Regions from separate parts of the Pseudoalteromonas translucida KMM 520 genome, predicted to be linked through region 3. Evidence: predicted binding sites of a transcription regulator. Region 3 holds the regulator's gene; each other region holds the start of a gene.

Region 1 (6,274 bases), 1.1 Mb from region 3:
AACACCACGTTTTTGGAATTCTTCATAACGCTTATCAAATGCAATAAGTTCAGAAGGACATACAAACGTGAAATCTAGTGGGTAAAAGAAAATAACTGCTTTTTTACCTTTAATTTTTTCATGAAGGTTATAGCTATCTACAATTTCACCGTTACCAAGAACTGCTGCAGCGGTAAAGTCTGGTGCCTGGCGGCCTACTAATACACCCATTTTATTCTCCAAATATTTTGAGTTTGTTGTCAATTGCTTATGCAATGCTGATAGTTATATGGGCTCTAAAAATTAAAAACCAATAGCGCACATATAATTATTATTATTCTAGAGAGAACTGATGCGAAATGACAATCGTATTTAACGATTCATCCCATCGATAATACTGAACGCTAAAAAGTGATGGGAGTTATTATATTTTATTAGCTCAGCTTCTTGGTTATAAAGTATTAATAAAAAGTAGATATAATTAAAATGAAGACACAAAAAAACCTGCAAATGCAGGCTTTTAAAATAGGTTTAATCCATTATGTCGCTGGGCATATCGCCACGAATTTGTTGCCAAATTTCACCGGTTTGATGACCATATTTACGCATCATCATAATCGCACCGTCGTGTTCTCTGTTTTCGGCCAATTTAGTTAAATCTTTATAAAACTGGCGAGCCAACTCACGCGTTCCCGGATCTGAAAAATAATGACAACCTATTTTTGAATAAAATCCTTTAAAGCCATTAAGTATAAGCACGTAAATACGATTATTACCTGCAACAGCTAACTCGTGATGCACTTTATAATCGTAATCAGCAAATGCTTGCGCACTGTCTTCTAACTCATCGCTTTGTGAGAGAATTTCAATCACACGTTCTGGGTTTAACTTTATAGCGGCACGCGTATAAATTGCGCTTATATTAGTGCGTGCAGAGAGTAACTGATCGGTTAGCTCTGGCATTTTATCTTCATCAAGACGTGCTAACGTTTCAAGAATATTTAATCCTGACGTTTCCCAAAAGTTATTCACTTTTGTTGGCTTACCATGTTTAATAGTTAACCAGCCATCTCGAGCCAATCGCTGTAATACTTCACGTAACGTCGTTCGGGTAACACCTATTAACTCTGAGAGTTCACGCTCAGCAGGTAGAATAGATCCAGGAGGGAAATCGCCATTCCAGATAGACTCTACTATGTATTCTTCAGCAAATCCTGCTGGGCTTTTCGCTTTAAAAATTCTCATCCAATTCCCACTCGAATTAATTCACACTACTACATACGATTAACCGACTGATTGTACCAGACGACGCTCAAGTAACAAGTAAAGTACGCCATATTACTGCCAGTATGCGATTAAAATATTTTTGTCTATAAAATGCTTTCTATTTTTTACTAACACTTGTCGCAAGTACTTATATATTCATCCTAGATACATTTTAAGTAGCCACTTACTTTAAATTTGCGCCTTTCCTGGCTAACTTGTTACGCAACTTTATCTAATCCAAATTCTTTTCTCGCTTAGAGGACTCCCCCTTTCTTCACATTATTTGGTTTTTATTGGCTTTGATAATTATAACCTTAACTTTAATCATCATAAATGCATGTGAGGTGGCTTTAAGTCGTTTTGCTTGCCCCTAACTTTATCCTACGTCATAATCTAACGTCTTATTTAAATGTGGATTTATTATGAACTGGCTTGCACAATTACCCACCCAACGTACTCCTTGGCTTTTGTTTAGTGGTATTGTTTTTCTGCTTGAAATAACAGCACTGTTTTTTCAATATCAAATGGGATTGGCGCCATGTATCATGTGCATATATCAGCGTACTGCCGTATTAGGTTTACTTATTGCAGGTATTATTGGTACAAGTAATCCTGGGCATAAAGGGGTTCGCTTGCTCGCCTATAGTGTATGGGCTGTTTCTAGTGTTTGGGGATTTATAATTGCCCGCGAGCATATCGAAATGCAAACAACCACGGATCCTTTTGCATTTAGTTGTGAGTTTGAACCTAACTTTCCTGCTTTTATGCCACTACATGAGTGGATCCCAAGTTTTTTTGCAGCCACTGGTGATTGTGGAAACATTGACTGGCAATTTGCGGGATTAAGTATGCCAGCATGGATGGAAGTAATATTTGCGTTGTTTGCAGCCACTTTATTTTTACTGGTAACAAGTCGCTTAATAACTAAAAGGGCGCTGTAATGTTTGTGTTTTTTTCAAGCCAAATTAATGTACTAAAGCATTTAAAAATACGTGACAGACAAGTTGTTATAGCTATTTCTTTAAGTATGCTTTCACCTGTTAATAAAGTACTGCTTCGTATTATAAAATTATTATTACTCAGCCCGCTGTTTTTAATATTTGTCGTATTTGAAGGCTGGTTACTCATCCCTTTTTTACTACTCGGTGGGTTGTGTTATCCACTACTAACGACTCCAATTGAAATTAACTTTGCTAAAAAACATTTAAGTGAAGCATTAACCCAATATACTAAGGGCGCTTAACGCGCCCTTTTTAACTTAAAACGAAACCTTGCCTTCAAGCTTGGCAACTAATTTTTTACCTATGCCTTTTACCATTTTCAAATCCTCTAACGACGTAAAGTTACCTTGTGCTTCGCGATAATCTATAATTGCTTGTGCTTTTTTCTTACCAATACCTGGAAGCTTAGATAGCTGACTAACATCAGCGGTATTAATATTTAAAGCTGCCTGCTTTACTTGCTGAGTTATTGCTGAGGTATCTACATTTGCATAAGTAAGGGTTACTGGCAACATACAAAAAGCTGCAGCTAAAACACTGTATTTTAGTTTTTTCATCTTTCTTCCTTTTTTGTTCATACATGAACATTTAGTCTGTTGTTTATATGTTTAAGTCATAACGCAAAAGGCTTTTTACACCTGCACTTTATTAAATACTTAAACCTAACATTCACTCCCTGTGAGATCCTTAACTACAACGGTACACAAAAGTGATTAAGTTAAATAAAGTAAAGTTAATCTTTGTTGTCAACTATTATCACTTAATATTAATTAGGGGACTTGCAAATTTAGGCACAAACTTGTACTGTACATAAAAACAGTAATCTAATGGTTTATATATACTATATGCCACGCAAGTAAGCAGGAGAAATCATGGCTGTTGTTGTTAAATATGTTGTAGAACGAAACGGAGTCGAGCGCATGACGTTTACTACCAAAAAAGAAGCTGATGCCTATGATAAAATGCTCGATATTGCAGAGTCGCTTGAAATTTTGCTAGAAAAAGTTGATGTGCCATTGAGTGAACAACAAGTAGAGTCACTTGCTTTAGAAATAGCAAAAAGTAAAGATGACTTTATGACAATATTAAAAGGGGGTAAAGAGCCTATAGCCCCTAAAGCTGCTGTAAAAGGCAAAAAAGCAGATAATGTTGCACCCATAGAAGAAAGTAGCGATAAAAAAGCGAGTTAATAAATTTTGCATAAAAAAAGGGAGTAACCTAGGTTACTCCCTTTTTTTGCTTATAACTTTTTATAGTTCTTGTTCTACTTCATCAAATAACGTTGTAATTTCTTTAGCTGGCTCACTGGTCATTAAGCTAACTAATACAATCGCAATACTTGATAAAATAAAGCCTGGGACTATTTCATAAATAACGCTACTTAAACTCTCACCATTAATTGTGATTGGTGCGTATATCCATATCAGTACCGTTGAAGCACCCACTAACATGCCAGCTAAGGCACCAGCAAAGTTCATTCTTCTCCAGTAAAGGCTAAGCAATACGAGTGGCCCAAATGCAGCACCAAAGCCTGCCCACGCATTACTTACTAAGTCTAAAATAGAACTATCTCTATCGTAAGCTAAGTAAATAGCAAACATAGCAACTAACGCCACACTAATACGCCCAACAAAAACTAGCTCTTTTTGAGAGGCTTCGCGGTGCAGGTATATTTTATAAAAATCTTCAGTTAACGAGCTTGAACACACTAGCAATTGTGAAGAGATAGTACTCATTACAGCCGCTAAAATAGCTGCTAATAAAAAGCCAGCAATCAATGGATGAAAAACCAATTCTGATAACACTAAAAATATTGTTTCTTTATCATTTATCGGCATTTCATTTTCTAGTATGAAGGCTGCCCCAAATAAACCAGTTAGTACTGCGCCTATTGCTGATAATGTCATCCAAGACATACCAATACGTCGCATTGCTGGAATATCTTTAACTGAACGTACCGACATAAAGCGTACTATAATATGAGGCTGACCAAAGTAACCTAAGCCCCAAGCTAACGCAGAAATAATTGCGATGGTAGAGCCACCAGCAAACCAATCTAGCATATTTAAGGAGTGAACTTCACTGGCCTTTGGCGAGACAAGTAACAGGTCATAACTAGCATTAGCAAGCGTTTCCATTACTGGGTGATCAAGCATAGTAAACGTTACTATTGGCACTATTAGTAATGCAATAAGCATAATGCAACCTTGTACAAAGTCGGTTAAACTTACCGCTAAAAAACCACCAAAAAGCGTATAAAGCACTACAACGCCAGTAGTGACATAAAGGCCAGTTTCGTAGCTCATTCCAAATGAATTTTCAAATAACTTACCACCAGCAACTACGCCAGATGAGGTATAAAGTGTAAAGAAAACAATAATAACAATGGCTGAAATCACACGTAAAATATTTTTATTGTCCGCAAAGCGATTAGCAAAATAATCCGGGATCGTAATTGAATCATTCGCTTTTTCAGTGTAAACACGTAGCCTAGGTGCAACTAAGAAGTAATTTGCCCAAGCGCCAAGTACTAAACCAATCGCAATCCAAACCTTACTCAAACCAAAAAGATACATAGCGCCGGGAAGGCCCATAAGCAACCAGCCGCTCATGTCAGATGCACCTGCGGATAGCGCTGCAACACTTGGTGATAAATTACGCCCCCCTAACATATAACCTGAAACATCGCTGGTTGATTGCTTAAATGCATACAACCCTATACCTAACATTACAACAAAGTATAATGCTAGTGAAATAATCATTCCTGTTTCCAAATTCGCCTCCACTAATAAATTGCAACAGGCTTTTGATCCAAATAATGACTCTTAAAATATTATAGTTAAGACAGTATTGGGATAAAAACCATTCTCTGTCACTATAGCATGGGTAATAGTTAAAATTCCAACATGTCAACTTTAGTGAATTAAAAACAAACAAAGCGTATATATTTAAGTCAAAACCTCTGTAACTTATTAAAAGTATGTTATTAATCTAAGATAAGCTTATTTACATCATGCTATTTTTAATGTTTTGCCATATATTGTTACAATGAATAGTTATTTTTATCTATACGGAATTTTTTATGTATTTTTATGCTGCACGCCAACCTATCTTAGATCGCGATAAAAAGCTTATTGGCTATGAATTACTATTTCGTGATGGTGTAAATAACGTGTTTCCTGATATAGATGGAGATGAGGCAACAACACGCCTAATAGAAGGTAGCCAGTTTAATTTTGGCCTTGAGGATTTAACCGATAATAAACCAGCGTATATCAACTTTACCCTAGAAACTTTACTAAAAGGCTACCCTAGCTTACTGAGTAAAGACGCTGTGGTGGTAGAAATACTCGAAACAGTTCAACCTGGTAAGCGTTTACTAGCTATTGTTAAAGACTTAAAAGAAAAAGGTTATACATTAGCCTTAGACGACTATATTCATCAACCTGTATGGCGTCACTTTTATCCATTTATCGATATTATAAAAATTGATTTTTTAACCTGTAATATAGAAACAATTAAAACAATTATTGATGATTTAAAACCTTATCCACACCTAAAATTACTTGCTGAAAAAGTTGAAACCCATGAGGTGTACAACCAAGCATTAGAACTTGGCTTTGATTATTTTCAAGGATTTTTCTTTTCAAAACCTGAGATGATCCAAAGTAAAGCGCTTCCCCCCTCTGGTATGACATTAGCCGAACTACTTTATGAGACCTCAACGCTTGATATGGATCTAAAAAAGATCACCGATATATTTGAGCGAGATGTAAACTTATCTTATAAGTTACTGCGTTATTCAAACTCTGCAGCATTTGCTAGACGTACAGAAATAAGCACAATTAAACAAGCGCTTATTACCCTTGGTGCCAATGAAATTAAAAAGCTTTTATCTTTACTATTTGCAGCGCAAGTTTCAACAGATAAACCTATGGAGCTAATTAGGTTATCGCTCACTCGGGCGCGTTTTAGTGAGTTACTGGCTATTTCGCATGGTAAGTTTAAAGACACAGGAATGGTTTTTT
Region 2 (6,274 bases), 1.4 Mb from region 3:
GAATCGCTTTCACTGCCTAGTAACGATAAGCAATTGGTATCGCTAATACAGGGCATAAAAAAATTACGTATTATTCTGCGCTCTGAGCACAATAAAGGTAACCTTGATAGTCAACTATTTGTAATCGAAGACAAACGAATGGAAAAACTGCAGTTACAAATAAATATTGAAAGCCAAATTAAACGTGGTTTATCGGCGCGCTCTGCAGGTATGGTAGGTTCAGCTAGACAATATTTTGAAAAAGCTCATGCCTCACTCAGTGCGGTATCGTATAGCGATCCATATGTAACTGCTAAATACCAAGAAGTAGAAGGCTACTTAGAAGCTATTAGTGTTGAGTTAAGGGCATCGAATGCCAGTGCACTTAAAAAGAAAACTGAGCAAGAGCAAGATGACCTAGATGTTTTATTTGCTCCGAAAAAGAAATGGTAAATTGGCACTAAAATTTATAAAAAAAGCCCATACAATTTTGTATGGGCTTTTTTTATTGATAGATAAATAAATTTTTTAAGATAAAAATGCAAACTTAACAATAAACAATGCCGTTAAAATCCACACACTAATACTTACTTGATCCTTTTTACCGCATAACACCTTAACCGCGGTGTAAGAAATAAACCCAAGTGCAATACCATGAGCAATAGAAAATGTCAGCGGGGTCATTAATAACACCACACTAACAGGAATGGCATCTGTCATGTCGTCCCAGTTTACAAACTTTAAGTTTTGTAGCATAAGTACCGAAACATATAAAATAGCACCGGCAGTGGCATAGGCTGGCACCATTTGCGCTAGTGGCGCAAAAAACATCATCAATAAAAAACAAATACCCACAACAACGGCTGTTAAGCCTGTGCGTCCGCCTACAGAAACACCAGCCACCGACTCTATATAAGAGGTAGTAGTAGATGTACCTAACATTGCACCGGCAATAGTTGCAGTGCTATCAGCGCTAAGGGCGCGCCCTAAACGTGGCATATTGCCTTTTTCATCTGCAAGCCCTGCTTTTTGCGTGACCGCAACCAAGGTGCCTGAGGTATCAAATAAATCTACAAATAAAAATGCAAAAATAACACTCAACATTGAAAGCTCAAATGCCGCACTAAAATCAAGTTGCATAAAGGTTGGTAAAATTGACGGCGGCATAGACATAACCCCCTTATATTCAACCAAACCAAAAGCCAGAGCAATACCAGTTACCAGTAAAATACTAATTAACACACCACTTTTAAAGTCGCGATATAACAATGCCGCAATTACAAAAAAACTTAAAATAGCAAGTAATGGCCCAGGTGCAGTAATATCACCTAGCTGCACTAAGGTTGCAGGGCTAGATACTATGATCCCTGCACTTTTAAGCGCAATTAGCGCCAAAAAAGCACCAATACCGGTCGCTATTGCTTGTTTAAGCACCAGTGGAATGGCATTAATAATCCACTCTCGTACTTTAAATAAGCTTAAAAATAAAAATATACAACCCGACATAAACACAGCACCTAATGCCGCTTCCCAGGTATAACCCATTCCTAAAACAACGCCATAGGTAAAAAAAGCATTTAATCCCATACCTGGTGCTAACGCTAACGGATAATTGGCCCATAGGCCCATAATAAAACAGCCTATTGCAGCTGCAATACATGTAGCTACAAACGCAGCGCCTTGATCCATTCCTGCTTGAGCAAGCATTGCTGGATTAACAAAAACAATATAAACCATAGTAATAAAAGTAGTCATACCGGCAACACATTCACGTTGTACTGAGGAATCATTTGCGCGGATTTTAAATAAGGCTTCGAGCATAACAAACTTAAGGTAGTAAAAAGTGGCGAGATTTTAGCATAAAAATAGCGAAATACCGGACATTTTACCTTGTTATGCATTAAGTTATTGAAGTAGCTGAAATAATAAATATGACACGGTAATACGTATGTACTTTAGGTTTTAAAAATAATAATTACCGTGCTTACATGCTAAATAATTAGTTTTACTTTAACGTAAATAATAGAGCATAAAGTACTGTATAGGTGTTATTCGCCGCATAATTTTAGTAAAAAATATAAAGTACAAATCTAAAATATTAACGCTCTGTTTTTAATAGTTATTTTTGTTTTTTTATCCGTGTAAAAATTTAAAACTGAATGACTGTACAAATAATTAGCAAAAAAACACTTGCACCATAACACTGTATAAACTACTGTATATGGGTACTGTATAAAAACCCAGTGAGTGAGAAATTTATGTTACAGCCTATTACCGTAAGAACCGTTAAAAGTTATCAGCAAGACGATAAAAGTGATTGTGTAAATTTAATTCAAATTGAAGATGAAATTTCAGCAACCTTTGAATTGCTTAAAGTATTACACCAATACAATAGCTTAAATGCATGGACACTGCTGATTGCACCTGACCATGTTCCGAGTAAAGCTTTACTTGATTCATGCTCCATTGATACCAGCAAATTACTGGTGATCAGGCAAAAACATTTAGTAAACTTAGAGTATGTACTTAGCTCGGCGCTGCACAACGGAAACTTTGCTGCGGTAATTACCTGGACTGATATTGTTAATGATCAACAGCTGACACAATTATCATTAAATTTAAGCACTACAAATACTAAGCTTTATTGTTTTACTAAAAATACTCACAACCTTGAGATACCACTGACTCAATAAGCTTGTTAAACTCGTGTTTTAAACACTTTATATTAATATTATGACCTCATTAACGACTTCTCCTTGCTTTTGTGGCAGCCAGCAAAATTATGCTGACTGCTGTGAACCACTTCATTTAGCATCACAAATAGCTGAAACACCTGAGCAACTTATGCGTGCTCGCTACAGCGCATATGTACTTAAAAATGCAACTTATGTTTATCAAACTTATGCAAGTGAAAAACAGGCAGAAAACCCTGTAAAAGAGATTAAAGACTTTGCAGATAGCTGCCGCTTTATAAAGCTAACCGTTATCGACACTGAGCACGATGCAAGCGAAGGATTTGTAACATTTAAAGTAAATTACTTTTACCAAAACTTGTATTGCGAGTTACACGAAAAATCGTTGTTTATTAAACAAGGTGGGCAGTGGCGCTACCTTGATGGCACACTATTTCCGGTAGCCGATATTAAAATAAGCAGAAATGATAACTGCCCTTGCCAAAGTGGCAAAAAATATAAAAAGTGTCATAGCGTATAACAAGCTGCAACTAACTGTGCGGTGAGTAAAGTACGTAATTACAGGCAACTGAACCTTAAATACTAATAGCCATGCCTAGGATTGGCTGTTATTGAGCGCTGTGGTATGGCTAAAATTAAACTTTGCTTTCGAGCAGCTGTTGGCAATTTACATACCTATAGGCCTGCGTTAATAACTGCTCTACCGCATATTTTGGTACAGTGCGCTTTAAAAGCACACTGTATTTCGCCCTTGTGCTTTAGCTGCGTACATTTTTTTATCTGCGCGTTGCAAAATATCCATGTTGCCTTCGTCTGATTGCAATAATGTAGCCCCACCTATACTTATAGTGACAAATTCAAACTCTGAGTACTTATGTAAAACACCTAAGCCAGATATGTTATTTTTAATTTTTTCAGCAACACAGCGAGCGCCTTCCTCGTTGGTATGGGGTAGCACAACCACAAATTCTTCGCCGCCATATCGGGCAACAAAATCGCTTGGCCTTTGCAGGCTGTTGGCAATTGTTTGAGCAATTAAGTGTAAAACAACGTCGCCTTCTACGTGTCCATAAATATCGTTGTATTGCTTAAAGTAATCAATATCCATAAGTAATAAAGCATATTCTGCATTCTCTCTTAATGCACTCAATTGTATTTTATTAATATGAGTATCAAAATAACGACGGTTAAATACTTTAGTTAAGTCATCAAGAAACACTTTTTGACTTAATAAGTCATGTTGCAGCTTAATCGTTAAGTGCGCTCTTACTCTTCTGTATAAGGTTTCTGGGTTAATCGGTTTTTGAATAAAGTCTACCGCACCCGCTTCCCAGCAGTCCTCTTCTTGGTTTTCAAAGGAGGTAACAAATATAACGGGAATGTCTTGGGTTTGTGTCGTCGTTTTAAGTTTTAAACAGGTTTCTATACCGCATATGCCATCCATTGAAATATCCAGCAGTACGATATCGGGAGTATTAGATTTACATATTTCAACTGCTTGTTCACCGCTATTGGCGGTGTTAACAATAAAGTGCTTTGATAATATTTTTTTCAGTACAATTAAGCTAAGTAACTGATCATCAACAATGAGGACTTTTGAGGTTTTAAGGCTAAGTTTTAAATCGCTATCGGCATAATTTAATGGCATAAATACTACTGTTTTCTATAATTATCAACTAACACAGTATAATACAGTCTTATGTTATGCAAATGTAATAAAGCTGAGGTTTTTAATCAAACTTACAATCAACACCCAAATATAAAAATGGCGATGCAGAGTTGTTGTTAATTGTTTTAGAAAATCACCGGCCATAATTTTCAGGGTAATACTGAAAGTAAGCACTGCTTATAAGCACTGCTTATAAGCTGCTTGCACTTGAATACTCAAGGTTTAAATCGTATTTGTATAAACGTACAAACAAAAAATGAGCCACTAGGGCCCATTTTAAAAATTACGCAAATTACTTTATAAGCGTCTTATTCGTCGTCATCCAGATCTGGTTGTTGACGTTGAGCTGGGCGCGCTAAAATTTCTACATAAAAAGAAGTTAAGCTTTGCTTTTCTATTTCGCTTATATGATTACTAAGCTCTGCAACGTGCACTACTTGTGCATCTTCAGCGGTATTACCAAACTTACAATCAAACGCCCAGTAATCAGCATCGAGTGGTAGAGTTTTGTTACGCTCTCTTTTCAAATATTTTTTCACTTCATGCTTTGCGGCGTCAACCATACGAGGATATTTGATTTTCTCGTGATTTAGCGTGAATATTTTCTTCATTACGTTCCTAATTACCTTGGTTTAATGATAACGGCATTTAATGTCATACCATTTGAGCCTATTATAGCAATTGCATTTAATTTTTGGATGCTTTTTTTATATTAAATCAATTATTAATCCATTAATAAAATAAAGTATCGCTAAAATGCGCTAAGTGTAGAGAGTTAGCGGCTTTATATTACAGACAAGTAACTTAATAGTTAGAGTGGTGGCACAATCGTTTGCCAAGTCCTATTAATATGATTGGTTATTGCAATAGCAAAGCAGTTACAGCGTATGCTTTATAATTAGGCACTTACTAAATGCAATGGGTGGTGTAGCGCATCATTATTTAGGCTTTCGTAAAAGGCAGCAGCATCGAGTTGCGGGTTAGATAGTTGCGTTTGTGTGTAATTTATACGCCTGCGCACTGCTAATTCACAATTATCACGCACCTGAAGCGGAATATGGCTTACATCACCTCTTATAAACAGTGGTTCAGGGTTTAAACAGTGATTTAATTTAATATCGCCCATTCCAGCGCGTTCCCCTGCTTGCATTAATAGTGAGGCGTTAAACTGCCCTATCAACATATCAAACTTATCTGGCGCTAAAAGTTGCTTTGGACCTGCTCCAATTTGTTTACGAAGGGTGTCTTCGCCAACAGTTGAATCTTCAATTTCTGTTTTTGGTAAATGGAATTGGCTAAAATCGAGTGCATCATGAGATAGCATAGCGAGTAAAAGCGCAAACTCTCCTCGGCGCTTTTCATGCACACTTTTATTGAGTCGAGTATTGAGCTGACTCTCTGTGATTAACAAATCACCGATTTGCATAGACTTTAGCCGATTGAAGTAAGTAATACCTATTTATCGGCTTTATTTCATTTTTCTTTAGCTTTTTTCTTTACTTAAATACGATGTTTGCTATTATCAGCGCCGTTGCATTTGGAGGGGTTCCCGAGCGGCCAAAGCGGCCAAAGGGATCAGACTGTAAATCTGACGGCTCAGCCTTCGCTGGTTCGAATCCAGCTCCCTCCACCACTTTTCTACTTATTTTCTATTTATATAGTTACTACATTCCTTGTTAGTAATCTCCGTGCTTTTTCTTAGTTAAACATTAAAATACCCATTGTAAACTCATACCATGTTGCTTTAGCCATAACGTACTTGCTTTATAGTCGGGACAAAATTGTGCTACGCGCTGCCAAAATGCTTTGCTATGATTTAAATACCGTAAATGCGCCAGCTCATGCACTATTACATAATCAATAATACTATGGGGTGCACCAATCAATAATAAGTTAAATGTTAGCGCTCTTTTACTATTACAACTCCCCCATT
Region 3 (6,274 bases):
TGAAGCTTACGAAGTCATTCACAACAAAGAAGAACGCGCTAAATACGATGTATTACGTCGTAATCAACAAAACCGTGCTCAGCAGCAAGCAAATTATGGCAGTAACTATGGATCGTCACAAAACCATTATCAGCAAGGTGATCCCCAAACCGATCAGGAGTTTTCTGATTTTGTAAATTCAATGTTTGGCGGCGCAGGTGGGTTTAATCATGGCGGTCAGAGTAGAGCTGGTGGCGCTCGTGCGCAAAAAGGACAAGATGTGGAAATAGAATTCCCAGTATTTCTTGAAGAAACGTTAGTCGATACCGTTAAACCTATTGAGTTTATGCTGCCGCAGCGAGACAGTAGTGGCCGTGTATCTGAAGTTAAAAAATCGCTTAAAGTTAAAATTCCTGCAGGCTCGGTTAATGGCGAACGTATTCGCTTAAAAGGGCAAGGTGGATTAGGTTCGGCAAATGGCCCGAACGGCGATTTGTATCTACAAATTCGCTTAGTGCCTCATCCATTATTTGATGTTGATGGGCATAACCTAAATATAGTGGTGCCTCTTGCACCATGGGAAGCTGCTTTGGGCACTAAAATAAATTTACCTACATTAGCCGGAAAAATCCAACTAACCATTCCAGCTAATAGTCAATCGGGTCAACGTTTACGCATTAAAGGTAAAGGGTTAATGAGTAAAAAAGCCAAGGGTGACTTATTTGCAGTGATTAAAATTGTTAATCCAGCATCGAGTGATGATGTTAGCAAAAAGCTGTGGCAAGAGCTGGCCGAAAAAGCCCATTTTGACCCGCGTAGCAATTGGAGCAAGTCATAATGAAAATTATCGTGGCACCACAAGACAATTTACTTACTAGCCAAGAGCTGTGTGTGAGTAGTGATATTAGCGAAGCCATATTGTATGAGCTAGTTGAGCACAGCATTGCTATTCCTATTGAGGGCGAGCGCGTTACAGAATGGCAATTTACGGTATCAACAGTGACCTTAGTTAAAAAGGCTGCACGTATTCAGCATGACTTGTCGTTAGATTGGTCTGCTATTGCTTTGGTTTTACAATTATTGGATGAACGGGATGAGTTGATTGCTGAAAACCAAATGTTAAAGCAGCACTTAAGTCGGTTTAAACATTTAGAATAAAAAGTAGTGGTTAAACTTTAAAGGTGAGTAGCTAGCTATTTTTATGGAGCTAGCTCAGCACTTTTATAATAGTGAGCTTTTGGTGCTTAAATATTTTTTGATTCGTGAAATAAGAGTAAGTAAAGCGTCAATAAATGCGTAAAAATAGCCGGCTATTTATATAAAAAGGTGAATATTGCAGAGTTGATTTGGTATAACCGTAAAACTGCGTTAAAGTTTACAGCGAACTAATTAGAGGATAAACAGCAGACAATGTCGGAAATTCAATTTTTAAATGTAGACCTAGAGCTTGAGTCAAAGCAAGATATTAGCGTGCTTGTAGCTGACCTAAAAAAAATCGCCACTATTTTACATTATGATAAAGACGAATACCGTCAGTTAGCGCGTATAGAAGTAACAGGCGAAATATCCTCACCGGATAAAGCAATTAACCACTTATGTGAGCTAGTAGAGTCATGCTCGCGCGCTGCACTTAAGCAATGGTTGAGTTGTTCGCGCCGTACCTTTGATATTGGTTTTGAGTCGGGCACTTCGCCAAAATGTTTTAACCAAGCGCTGCACGCCGATACTTTATTACGTATATCGGCAATTGGTGCAGGCATGGAAATTACTATTTACCCGCTAGAAAAATAGCGTTAGCCTTTGCGCTCTACTACAGCTGCGGTCATTTTTGATACGCAGCAAAGCTCGCCGCGACTATTCGTTATTTTTATTTCCCATACTGAGCTACGCTTGCCAATATGAAACGCTTTTGCGGTGGCGGTTAAGGTGCCATTACGCGAGGCTTTTAAATGGCTAGCACTGATCTCTTGCCCTACACAATAAAATTTAGTGAAGTCGACCACAAAGTTAGCCGCGTAGCTGGCAACACTTTCGGCTAAAACCACGTTTGCTCCGCCATGCACCATGCCTATGGGGTTATGATGCGCAGGAATTGCCGGCATAGTGGCAACTAAGTAATCATCACCAATTTCAGTTATTTCAATCCCCATGGTTTTCATCAGTGTACCTTGGCCATTTATGCCTTGGTCTAACTGCTTACAAAACGCTAAAGTAATAGGTTGATGCCAAATACTCATTGTTACTCCTTTAAAGATTGAAAACGATAACCAATAATACGATTTTTCATGGCGATATGATAGCCAAGTTAGTGCAGCTACTACATTGTAATGCAGCGCTACTTTTTGCTTTCTACATAGTGCTTAATTTCATCGAGATCTTTTTTTAGCATTTTACGCATCGAATTTTTAAGAAAAACCCCCATCACTGCAGACATCATTTTTACCCAAATAGACTCAGAGCTATCAGAAAAAGTCATGGTTAAACAGGTGCCAGGTTCGGCGGCGGTAAGTGACAGCTTAGTGGTATAAACTGCCCCGCAATTTTCTGCGCGAGTGCAATAATATTCATTAGTAACAGCTTCTGTGATCCACATGGTTTCTGAGGCCGCTTTACCAAACATTTTTCGCGTTTCTAACCATTTTAGGCCCACTAACCCCTGTGGAGGCTTTTCGATTATTTTCAAATCAATAATGCCAGACAGCATATTGGTACTGTTTTCGATGTCAGTTATTGCTGCCCATACTTTACGTTTAGGGCCGTTGATAATTACCGCTACAGTGATATTCATAACACTCTCCGTTGATTCACATTGATGAGGCTAACGCCCGTTATAAAAACGATAGTTAACTAATTTTTTAATAACAGCAATAACCTAGTAATCATGTAATTACAATTAATGTAACGTAAAACTAACACTGCCGAGATCTGCTTAATTTTATCTGTAATTTACTTGGTTATTTTAAGCTTAGACCAATGCCACCTTTGGCAGCAAAGGCGGGGAGTAATTTAAATTTGCGATTTTCAGATAACTGTATATACTCACAGTTAAATGTACTGTATGGAAAACCAGTTGTATGCGACCATTAACTAACCGCCAAGCGCAAATACTCGAACTTATTAAAGTGTTTATTAAAGACACTGGTATGCCTCCTACACGCGCAGAAATTGCACAAACATTAGGCTTTAAAAGTGCTAATGCCGCAGAAGAGCATTTAAAAGCGCTGGCTAAAAAAGGCGCTATTAAAATGAAGCCAGGCGCTAGCCGTGGTATTCAACTTATTGAAGAAGATGAACCAGAACAACTTGGTTTACCATTAATTGGCCGCGTAGCTGCCGGTGAACCTATTTTGGCGCAACAACATGTTGAGAGCCATTGTAAAATTGACCCGCTAATGTTTAAACCGCCTGCCGATTTTTTATTGCGTGTAAATGGTATGAGCATGCGAGATATTGGTATTATGGATGGTGATTTACTGGCTGTTCATCGCACTCAAGTTGCCGAAAATGGCCAAGTTATTGTTGCCCGCGTTGATGACGATGTAACGGTAAAGCGCTTAGAAAAAGCAGGTCGAAAAGTATTACTGCATGCTGAAAATAAAGAATTTTCGTCGATAGAAGTGGATCTTGAAAACGAATCTTTTAATATTGAAGGCTTAGCCGTTGGGGTTATTCGCAACGCTGACTGGATGTAACAATTAAGTTGTTATAGCTATGCAAAATAGCGGTATAATTTAATAGCTCAGATGATTAACGCGCACTTTTTAGTGCGCTTTTTTTTGCCATTTTTTTGTGAAAACTCCGCTGCAATGACAAAATTATATTAAGTTTATGTTTTTTATCATTTAAGTATTTAATACTCGTTTTTGCTGTCTTTTTATTTGTAACCCTTGCTGTTGCTCACTTCCTGCTTAGAAAAAAATTAAATAACCCTCATATTTACGCTAATCCTCTAATATTATTTGATTATTTTTCAAACTAAAACTTGCTAGTTGTTCAATTATTAACTAATTGTTAATGGGCTGGACTAACAATAACTCACAGCTTTTAGTTTTGAGAACACATATTTATATATCCGGCAGCAATACAAAAATAAAAAATAACAAATTGGCATTTAAAGCTTATGTCTTTTTGTTTTGCACTCGCAACAGTATTAAAGGAGCTGTCACATGGGTAAATTGAGCTCTACCTTGTGGCTTATATTGTTTGTTTTTCCGCAGCTAGCATTGGCAAATAGCCAATATAATATGCGCAAAGGCGTAACCGATATAAGTAATAATGTTTATCAACTACACATGACCATATTTTTAATATGCTGTGTAATAGGCGTGATTGTATTTGCCGTTATGTTTTGGGCACTTATTCATCATCGTAAATCTAAAGGAGCAGTTGCTGCTCAATTTCACGAAAGTACCAAAGTAGAAATACTCTGGACAGCAATTCCATTTGTTATTTTAATAGCAATGGCAGTCCCCGCAACTAAAACATTAATAGCGATGGAAGATGCCAGTAAAGCGGATATCACTATTAAAGTAACTGGTTCACAGTGGAAATGGCATTACGAATATATGGGGGAAGATGTTGAGTTTTACTCAATACTTGCCACACCGCAAAATGAAATTGCCAACCTAGCCGATAAAAACCCCAACTATTTACTTGAGGTAGATAAGCCTCTGGTATTACCGATTAATAAAAAAGTACGCTTTTTAATGACCTCCGACGATGTTATTCATTCTTGGTGGGTGCCCGATTTTGCTATTAAAAAAGATGCAAACCCGGGGTTTATTAACGAAACGTGGACCAACATAAACGAAGTCGGTATTTATCGCGGTCAGTGTGCTGAGCTATGCGGTAAAGATCATGGCTTTATGCCTGTGGTAGTAGAGGCTAAGTCAGAGGCCGATTTTAAAGTTTGGCTAGCAGATGCTAAACAAGCAAAGCAAAAAGCTGCAGCAGCAGATGCCGCATTACTTGATCAAACACTCCCTAAAGAAGAGTTAATGACTTTGGGTGAGCAAGTGTATATGGCCAATTGTGCTGCATGTCATCAGCCCACAGGACTAGGTTTACCAGGTGTTTTTCCTGCGCTTAAAGGCAGCCCGATAGTGCTTGGCGACATAAAAGATCACATTGACATTGTTATTCACGGACGCCCCGGCACAGCCATGCAAGCCTTTGCTAAACAGCTCTCTATAAAGCAATTAGCAGCGGTAATTACTTATAAGCGTAATGCATGGGGTAATGATACCGGTGATGTAATTCAACCAAGTGAAATACAGGCAGCACTTGATGCCGACGGGGAGGCGAACTAATGAGTAGCATAGTAGAACAACCTGACATTAATGAAGCTCACCACGCTCATCATCCTGCTAAAGGCTTTAAGCGTTGGTTATATACCACTAATCATAAAGATATAGGCAGCTTGTACTTAATTTTCTCGCTGACTATGTTTTTTATTGGTGGAGCTATGGCTATGGTGATCCGCGCTGAGTTATTTCAGCCAGGATTACAATTAGTCGATCCTCACTTTTTTAATCAAATGACCACAGTGCATGGGTTGATTATGGTATTTGGTGCTGTTATGCCGGCATTTACTGGCTTGGCTAACTGGATGGTGCCATTAATGATTGGCGCGCCTGATATGGCCTTACCGCGAATGAATAACTGGAGTTTTTGGATTTTACCATTCGCGTTTTTAATTTTATTATCATCGCTATTAATGCCCGGTGGTGGTCCTGCGTTTGGTTGGACTTTTTATGCGCCGCTGTCCACAACCTACAGTAATGACAATACCGCCATGTTTGTATTTGCTGTGCATATTATGGGTATTAGCTCCATTATGGGGGCAATTAATGTAATTGTAACCATAGTTAACTTACGTGCCCCAGGCATGACCTGGATGAAGGTCCCTATGTTTGTATGGACTTGGCTGATAACGGCATTTTTATTGATTGCGGTTATGCCCGTGCTCGCAGGTGCGGTGACTATGGTGCTCACCGATAAATACTTTGCAACCAGCTTTTTTGATGCAGCGGGTGGCGGTGATCCGGTGATGTTTCAGCACATATTTTGGTTTTTTGGCCACCCCGAAGTATACATAATGATTTTGCCTGCTTTTGGCATTATTTCTACTATAGTTCCGACCTTTTCGCGTAAAAAACTCTTTGGTTATTCCTCCATGGTATATGCCACGTCGTCAATTGCGCTGTTGAGTTTTACGGTGTGGGCGCATCATATGTTTACTACCGGAATGCCAGTGGCTGGCGAGCTGTTTTTTATGTACGCGACTATGCTGATA

Evidence for each region. The regulator LexA, encoded in region 3, represses DNA repair genes until DNA is damaged. The targets are predictions, from matches to a motif close to TACTGTATNNNNATACAGTA.
Region 1: a site for LexA is predicted at 3,049-3,068, ahead of PTRA_RS04225 (YebG family protein). Genes of this name have one in related genera too.
Region 2: a site for LexA is predicted at 2,193-2,212, ahead of PTRA_RS05955 (SulA-like leucine-rich domain-containing protein). Genes of this name have one in related genera too.

The regions. Positions count from the first base shown of each region.
Region 1 is NZ_CP011034.1:903,318-909,591, reverse strand. Features, by position in the region: gene PTRA_RS04250 (peroxiredoxin) at 1-210, opposite strand, end outside; gene fadR (fatty acid metabolism transcriptional regulator FadR) at 511-1,224, opposite strand; gene dsbB (disulfide bond formation protein DsbB) at 1,668-2,186, shown strand; gene PTRA_RS04235 (DUF6170 family protein) at 2,186-2,488, shown strand; gene PTRA_RS04230 (ComEA family DNA-binding protein) at 2,504-2,803, opposite strand; gene PTRA_RS04225 (YebG family protein) at 3,119-3,436, shown strand; gene putP (sodium/proline symporter PutP) at 3,497-5,008, opposite strand; gene PTRA_RS04215 (EAL and HDOD domain-containing protein) at 5,329-6,274, shown strand, end outside.
Region 2 is NZ_CP011034.1:1,252,210-1,258,483, reverse strand. Features, by position in the region: gene PTRA_RS05965 (hypothetical protein) at 1-432, shown strand, start outside; gene PTRA_RS05960 (NCS2 family permease) at 508-1,800, opposite strand; gene PTRA_RS05955 (SulA-like leucine-rich domain-containing protein) at 2,238-2,672, shown strand; gene PTRA_RS05950 (YchJ family protein) at 2,713-3,192, shown strand; gene PTRA_RS05945 (GGDEF domain-containing response regulator) at 3,400-4,320, opposite strand; gene PTRA_RS05940 (DUF6172 family protein) at 4,650-4,952, opposite strand; gene PTRA_RS05935 (VC2046/SO_2500 family protein) at 5,240-5,767, opposite strand; tRNA gene PTRA_RS05930 (tRNA-Tyr) at 5,881-5,974, shown strand; gene PTRA_RS05925 (M48 family metallopeptidase) at 6,051-6,274, opposite strand, start outside.
Region 3 is NZ_CP011034.1:3,227,160-3,233,433, reverse strand. Features, by position in the region: gene PTRA_RS14945 (DnaJ C-terminal domain-containing protein) at 1-817, shown strand, start outside; gene PTRA_RS14940 (chaperone modulator CbpM) at 817-1,137, shown strand; gene PTRA_RS14935 (hypothetical protein) at 1,390-1,770, shown strand; gene PTRA_RS14930 (PaaI family thioesterase) at 1,773-2,216, opposite strand; gene PTRA_RS14925 (SRPBCC family protein) at 2,315-2,767, opposite strand; gene lexA (transcriptional repressor LexA) at 3,054-3,671, shown strand; gene coxB (cytochrome c oxidase subunit II) at 4,146-5,288, shown strand; gene ctaD (cytochrome c oxidase subunit I) at 5,288-6,274, shown strand, end outside.